Regions from separate parts of the Streptomyces pactum genome, predicted to be linked through region 2. Evidence: riboswitches for the same ligand, from Rfam matches in the RefSeq annotation. Region 2 holds a riboswitch; the other holds the start of a gene.
What was found. A riboswitch is a leader RNA that binds a small molecule or an ion and turns the genes downstream of it on or off. The one in region 2 is predicted to bind thiamine pyrophosphate.
Positions count from the first base shown of each region.

Region 1: another riboswitch for thiamine pyrophosphate. It lies ahead of thiO (glycine oxidase ThiO); the one in region 2 lies ahead of B1H29_RS10465 (thiamine ABC transporter substrate-binding protein).

Region 1 is NZ_CP019724.1:6,258,113-6,261,506, reverse strand. It holds gene B1H29_RS26795 (NAD(P)/FAD-dependent oxidoreductase) at 1-767, opposite strand, end outside; gene B1H29_RS26790 (hypothetical protein) at 799-1,149, opposite strand; TPP riboswitch at 1,202-1,313, shown strand; gene thiO (glycine oxidase ThiO) at 1,311-2,507, shown strand; gene thiS (sulfur carrier protein ThiS) at 2,504-2,704, shown strand; gene B1H29_RS26775 (thiazole synthase) at 2,707-3,394, shown strand, end outside.
Region 2 is NZ_CP019724.1:2,586,458-2,589,851, forward strand. It holds gene B1H29_RS10460 (ABC transporter permease) at 1-441, opposite strand, end outside; gene B1H29_RS10465 (thiamine ABC transporter substrate-binding protein) at 417-1,460, opposite strand; TPP riboswitch at 1,585-1,690, opposite strand; gene rlmN (23S rRNA (adenine(2503)-C(2))-methyltransferase RlmN) at 1,757-2,869, opposite strand; gene B1H29_RS10475 (phosphatidate cytidylyltransferase) at 3,044-3,394, opposite strand, start outside.

The sequences.
Region 1 (3,394 bases), 3.7 Mb from region 2:
GCGGTGGCAGGCCGGGCACCGATGCCGACGACGACCGCGCCGGCGGGCAGCCGGGAGCCGTCGTCGAGCACCACGTGGCCGGGTTCCCCGGGGCCGCCGGGCTCGACGCGTTCCACGCGCGCGTGGGTGCGCAATGCGGCGCCCGCGTCGGCGTACCAGGTGGCCATCGACGCGGCGACCTCGTCGGGCAGCGCGCCGCCGAGGGGCCGGTCGGCGGCCTCCACGACGGTCACGGCGCAGCCCGCCTCCCGCGCGGCGGTGGCGAACTCGGCGCCGATCCAGCCCGCGCCGACGACCACGATGTCGTGCTGCCGGGCGAGCACCGGGCGCAGCCGTTCGGCGTCGTCCAGGGTGCGCAGCAGGTGGACGCCGGGCACGCCCTCGGCGCCGGGGAGCCGGATCGGTTCGGCGCCGGTCGCGAGGACGAGGACGTCGTAGGGCACGGGCCCGGCGGAGGTGTCGAGGACGTGTGCGCCGGGGCGGACGCCGAGGGCCTCGCAGTCGAGCCGCAGCGTGATGCCGAGTGCCTCGAAGTCGACGTCGAAGGCGGAGCCCTCGGCCGTGCCGAGCAGGACGGCCTTGGACAGCGGGGGGCGGTCGTACGGCTGGTGCGGCTCCGCGCCGATCAGTGTCACGGTGCCGGTGAAGCCCTGCTCGCGCAGGGCGACCGCGGTCTGCACACCCGCCATGCCCGCGCCCACGACGACCACGCGGCGCTCCGCGTCCGCTCCCCGTTCCCGGGTCCGCTCCTGCGTCTGCTCGCTCACCTGATCACCTTAGACACTGACCCTCCGTCAGTCAGTGCCCGTGCGCAGTGACCTGCTCCACAACGCTCGTCCCGCTGCCCCGCCGCGACTCCCACTCCCAGGTCTCGTCCAGGCGCACCCGCCCGTCCGGCAGGTCGACGACGGTCGACACGCAGTGTCCCGACGACGTGCCGCCGTCGGTCTTGAGCTGCACGTACCGGAAGTCGAGGCGGTCACCCTCCCGGGTGCCCACCAGACGGCCGCGGACGACGTCACCGCCCGCGTACTCGGCCCATACGGCACCGTCCTGTTCGTGGTAAGTGAAGCGGGTGCGCGTGCCCACCTGGCCGGGCGCCTGGTCGGCGACGGGGGCGAGGACGAGACCGTCGAGTGAACGCGCCACGGGTGGAGGCTCCCTTACGAGTGCGATGCGCTGCGGGCTAGGCTGGCCAACGTAAAGCACTCGCGGGAGCCCGGACGCACCGGGCTGAGAGGGAGGCTGGCGGCCTCCGACCGTACGAACCTGATCCGGGTCATGCCGGCGAAGGGAGGGGCTGGACGCCCATGTCGTCTCCGCCACACACGTCGTCACGTACCCCCGACGTCCTCGTCGTCGGGGGCGGGATCATCGGCCTGGTCACAGCCTGGCGGGCCGCGCAGCGCGGGCTCGTCACGGCCCTCGTGGACCCCGAACCGGGCGGCGGGGCCGCCCAGGTGGCGGCCGGGATGCTGGCCGCCGTCACGGAACTGCACTACGGCGAGCAGACGCTGCTCGCGCTGAACCTGGCCTCGGCCCGCCGTTATCCGGAGTTCGCGGCCGAGCTGACCGACCTCACCGGCCACGATCTCGGTTACCGCAGGTGCGGCACCCTGGCCGTCGCGCTGGACGCCGACGACCGCGCCCACCTGCGGGAACTGCACGCGCTCCAGCAGCGTTCGGGTCTGGAGTCCGAGTGGCTGTCGGGGCGTGAGTGCCGACGCCTGGAGCCGATGCTCGCGCCGGGCGTGCGCGGGGGGCTCCGGGTGGACGGCGACCATCAGATCGACCCCCGGCGCCTGGCCGCCGCGCTCGTGGCCGCCTGCGAACGCGTGGGCGTGGTCTTCCACCGGGTGTGGGCCGAGCAGCTCACCGTCGGAGGCGGCAAGCGGGCCACGGGGGTCGTCACCGCCGACGGCACCGTGCTGGCGGCCGGACAGGTGGTGCTGGCCGGGGGCAGCCTGAGCGGACGGCTCGGGGGCGTCCCGGACGACGTGCTGCCGCCGGTGCGGCCCGTGAAGGGGCAGGTGCTGCGGCTGACGATGCCGCGGACGCACGGGCCGCTGCTGAGCCGGACGGTGCGGGCCGTGGTGCGCGGCAACCCCCTCTACCTGGTGCCCCGGGAGAGCGGTGAGCTGGTCGTCGGCGCCACCAGCGAGGAGCTGGGCTGGGACACGACGGTCACCGCGGGCGGCGTCTACGAGCTGCTGCGCGACGCCCACGAGCTGGTCCCCGGCATCACCGAGCTGCCCCTGACGGAGACCCGGGCGGGCCTGCGCCCCGGCTCCCCGGACAACGCCCCGCTGCTCGGCCCGGCCGGGCTGGAGGGGCTGCTGCTGGCCACCGGGCACCACCGCAACGGCGTCCTGCTCACCCCGGTCACCGGCGACGCCCTGGCGCACGCCCTGACCACCGGGGAGCTGCCGGCCGAGGCCCGCCCCTTCACCCCCCGGCGCTTCGGCGCCGCCCCCGCACTCCCGGAACTCTCGGAGCAGTCCGCATGAACATCTCCGTCAACGGCGAGCCGCGCGAGGTGGCTCCCGGCACGGCCCTGGACACCCTGGTGGGCACGCTCACCGCGGCACCGTCCGGCGTGGCCGCCGCCCTGAACGAAACCGTCGTCCCGCGCGCGCGGTGGTCCGCCACCGCCCTGGCCGACGGCGACCGCGTCGAAGTCCTCACCGCCGTCCAAGGAGGCTGACCATGGCCGACGATCCCTTCGTCCTCGGCGGTACGGCGTACGGGTCCCGTCTGATCATGGGTACCGGCGGGGCGCCCAGCCTCGACGTGCTGGAGCGCGCGCTGGTGGCCTCCGGCACGGAGCTGACGACCGTCGCGATGCGGCGCGTGAACGCCTCCGTGCACGGGTCCGTGCTGTCGGTGCTGGAGAAGCTCGGTATCCGGGTGCTGCCGAACACGGCCGGCTGCTTCACCGCCGGGGAAGCGGTCCTCACCGCCCGGCTCGCGCGTGAGGCCCTCGGCACCGACCTGGTCAAGCTGGAGGTCATCGCCGACGAGCGCACCCTGCTGCCGGACCCGATCGAGCTGCTCGACGCGGCGGAGACGCTGGTCGACGACGGGTTCACGGTGCTGCCGTACACGAACGACGACCCGGTCCTCGCCCGGAAGCTGGAGGACGTCGGGTGCGCGGCGATCATGCCGCTCGGTTCGCCGATCGGGTCGGGGCTCGGCATCCGCAACCCGCACAACTTCGAGTTGATCGTGGAGCACGCGCGCGTGCCGGTGATTCTGGACGCGGGGGCCGGTACGGCGTCGGACGTGGCGTCGGCGATGGAGCTGGGGTGTGCGGGTGTGATGCTCGCCTCGGCGGTCACGCGGGCACAGGAGCCGGTGCTGATGGCGGAGGGGATGCGGTTCGCCGTGGAGGCGG
Region 2 (3,394 bases):
GGTGTCCAGCCGTACGCCCCACAGCTCGTCGAGCAGCCCGCCGCGCCCGACCAGCGCCAGGAACGCCGTACCGACGACGACCGTCGGCAGCACGAACGGCACGGTCACCACGGCCCGCAGGACCTGCTTGCCGGGGAAGTCGAACCGGGCGAAGACGTAGGCGCCGGGCAGTGCGATCAGGAGGGTGAGCGCGGTGGAGGCCAGTGCCTGCCAGGTGGTGAACCACAGCACGTGCCGGACGTCGGGCTGGGCGAGTACGTCCACGATCCGGCCGAGTTGCCAGGAGCCGTCGATCTTCAGTCCGCGCGCGACGATCGCGGCGACGGGGTAGGCGAAGAACACCGCGAAGAACGCGACGGGCACGGCCATCAGGGCGAGCCGCGCCGTCGCGCTCCCGCGCGAAGTCCCGGCCTTGGCTACTTCAGTACGAGTGAGGTCCACGACTTGACCCACTGGTCGCGGTTGTCGGCGATCTTCGCCGGGTCCATGGTCTCCGGGTTCTCGGCCGGCGGCCCGAACTTCCGGAACGCCTCGGGAATCCGTGCGCCCTCCCGCACCGGGTAGACGAACATGTTCAGTGGCAGGTCCTCCTGGAACTCCTCGCCGATCAGGAAGTCGAGGAGTGCCTTGCCGCCTTCGGGGTTCTCGGCGTTGCTCAGCAGACCCGCGTACTCCACCTGACGGAAACAGGTGCCGGTGGCGACGCCCGTCGGCGCGGTGGCCGGCTGCGGGTCGGCGTAGATGACCTCGGCGGGCGGGGACGAGGCGTAGGAGACGACGAGCGGGCGGTCGCCCTTGGCCTTCTTGCCGCCGGACGAACCGGAGAACTCCTCGTTGTACGCCTGCTCCCAGCTATCGACGACCTTGACGCCGTTCGCCTCGAGCTTCTTCCAGTAGGCCTGCCAGCCGTCGTCGCCGTACTCGGCGACGGTGCCGAGCAGGAAGCCGAGGCCGGGCGAGGAGCTGGCCGCGTTCTCGGTGACGAGCAGGTCCTCGTACTCGGGCTTGACCAGGTCGTCGAAGGAGTCCGGCGGGGTCAGCCCGTGCTCGCTGAAGTAGGCCTTGTCGTAGTTGACGCAGACGTCGCCGGTGTCGACGGGCGTGACCCGGTGCTCGTCCCGGTCTGCCCGGTACTCGGGCAGGACCAGGTCGGAGCCCTTCGCCTCGTACGGCTGGAACAGCCCGTTGTCGAGCGCGCGGGACAGCAGGGTGTTGTCGACGCCGAAGAAGACGTCGCCCTGCGGGTTGTCCTTCGTGAGGACGGCCTTGTTGACGGCCTGCCCGGCGTCGCCGTCCTCCAGCACCTCGACCTGGTAGCCGGAGCTCTTCTCGAAGGCGGCGATGACGTCCTCGGACGCGGCCCACGAGTCGTGGCTGACCAGTGTCACGGTCCTGGAGTCGCCGGACTCCTCGCCGTCGCCGCCGGACGACGATCCGCAGGCGGCCAGGCCGCCGGCCATGCCGAGCCCGAGGGCCAGGGCGGTGGCCTTCCTGATGATGCTCACTGAATTCCTCCTGGGTGACCAGGAGAAGACGCGGCCCCGCCCGGGAGCCCCTGGAAGGGCCCCGGGCAGGGCGCAACAGCTCGAGTGGTGACCGATCTCCCTACCCAGAATGACCTGGGCCAGGTTCGGAGGGTCTGCGGCCGGTGCCGCACTCTCAGCGCTGTGGCGCTCCCCTGTCGGAATATGAAGATGTACTTCTGTACGTACTTCGTGTGAAGTCCGCCGCACGCCGTTGTACGACGTCGGTCAGGTTACCGCTCGCTCGCGGCGAGCTGACCACACGCCCCGTCGATCTCCTGCCCACGGGTGTCCCGAACCGTCACGGGCACACCATGCGCCGCGATCGCCTCGACGAACGCCTTCTCGTCCTCGGGCCGCGACGCGGTCCACTTCGAACCGGGCGTGGGGTTGAGCGGGATGAGGTTGACGTGCACGGGCCTGCCCTTGAGCAGCCGCCCGAGCCGGTCGCCGCGCCACGCCTGGTCGTTGATGTCCCGGATCAGCGCGTACTCGATGGACAGCCGCCGGCCGGACGTGGCCGCGTACTCGAACCCGGCGTCCAGCACCTCACGCACCTTCCAGCGCGTGTTGACCGGGACGAGGGTGTCGCGCAGCTCGTCGTCGGGCGCGTGCAGCGAAATGGCGAGGCGGCACTTGAATCCCTCGCCGGTGAAGCGGTGGATGGCCGGGACGAGACCGACCGTGGAGACGGTGATGCCGCGCTGGGAGAGCCCCAGCCCGTCCGGCTCGGGGTCGGTGAGGCGGCGGATGGAACCGACGACGCGGTTGTAGTTGGCGAGGGGCTCGCCCATGCCCATGAACACGATGTTGCTCAGCCGGGCCGGCCCTCCGGGGACCTCACCGTCCCTGAGCGCCCGCATCCCGTCGACGATCTGGTGCACGATCTCGGCCGTCGACAGGTTCCGGTCGAGGCCGGCCTGTCCCGTGGCGCAGAACGGGCAGTTCATGCCGCAGCCCGCCTGGGAGCTGATGCACATGGTCACCCGGTCCGGGTAGCGCATGAGGACGGACTCGACGAGCGTCCCGTCGAACAGCTTCCACAGCGTCTTGCGGGTGGTGCCCTGGTCGGTCGACAGATGCCGCACGACCGACATCAGCTCGGGCAGCAGCGCCTCCCGGAGGCCCTGGCGCGAGCCGGCCGGGATGTCGGTCCACTGCTCGGGGTCGTGCGCGTACCGCGCGAAGTAGTGCTGCGAGAGCTGCTTCGCACGGAACGGCTTCTCGCCGATGGCGGCGACGGCCTCCTTGCGCTCGGCGGGCGTGAGGTCGGCGAGGTGCCGCGGCGGCCGCTTCGCTCCGCGGGGTGCGGCGAAGGTGAGCTCACCGGGGGCTGGACGGGCCACGGTCGGACAACTCCTCATGACGGCGGGCCTGTGGCATACCCCCGCGTCGGCGGGGAGAACGGCAGAGCCATGCCGAAGCCAGGAGACCTCACTGGATCACCCCCGCGTCGGCGGGGATACACGGAAGGGCCCGCGGCCAGACGCCGCGGGCCCTTCCAGGCTACCTGATCGCCGTCAACCCGATCCGACGAAGATCACCAACAGCAGCCACACCACCGGAGCCGTCGGCAGCAGCGAGTCCAGGCGGTCCATGATGCCGCCGTGGCCGGGCAGCAGCGTGCCCATGTCCTTGATGCCGAGGTCCCGCTTGATCATGGACTCGCCGAGGTCGCCCAGCGTGGCGCTGACGGCGACCGCGAGGCCGAGCAGCAGGCCCTGCCACCAGGTGCCGTCGTCGATCATGAACTGCATGCACAGCGCGCCCGCGACCATCGCGAACGCCACCGCTCCGAGCAGACCCTCGCGCGTCTTGCCGGGGCTGATGCGCGGGGCGAGTTTGGTCTTGCCGAAGCGCCAGCCGACGGC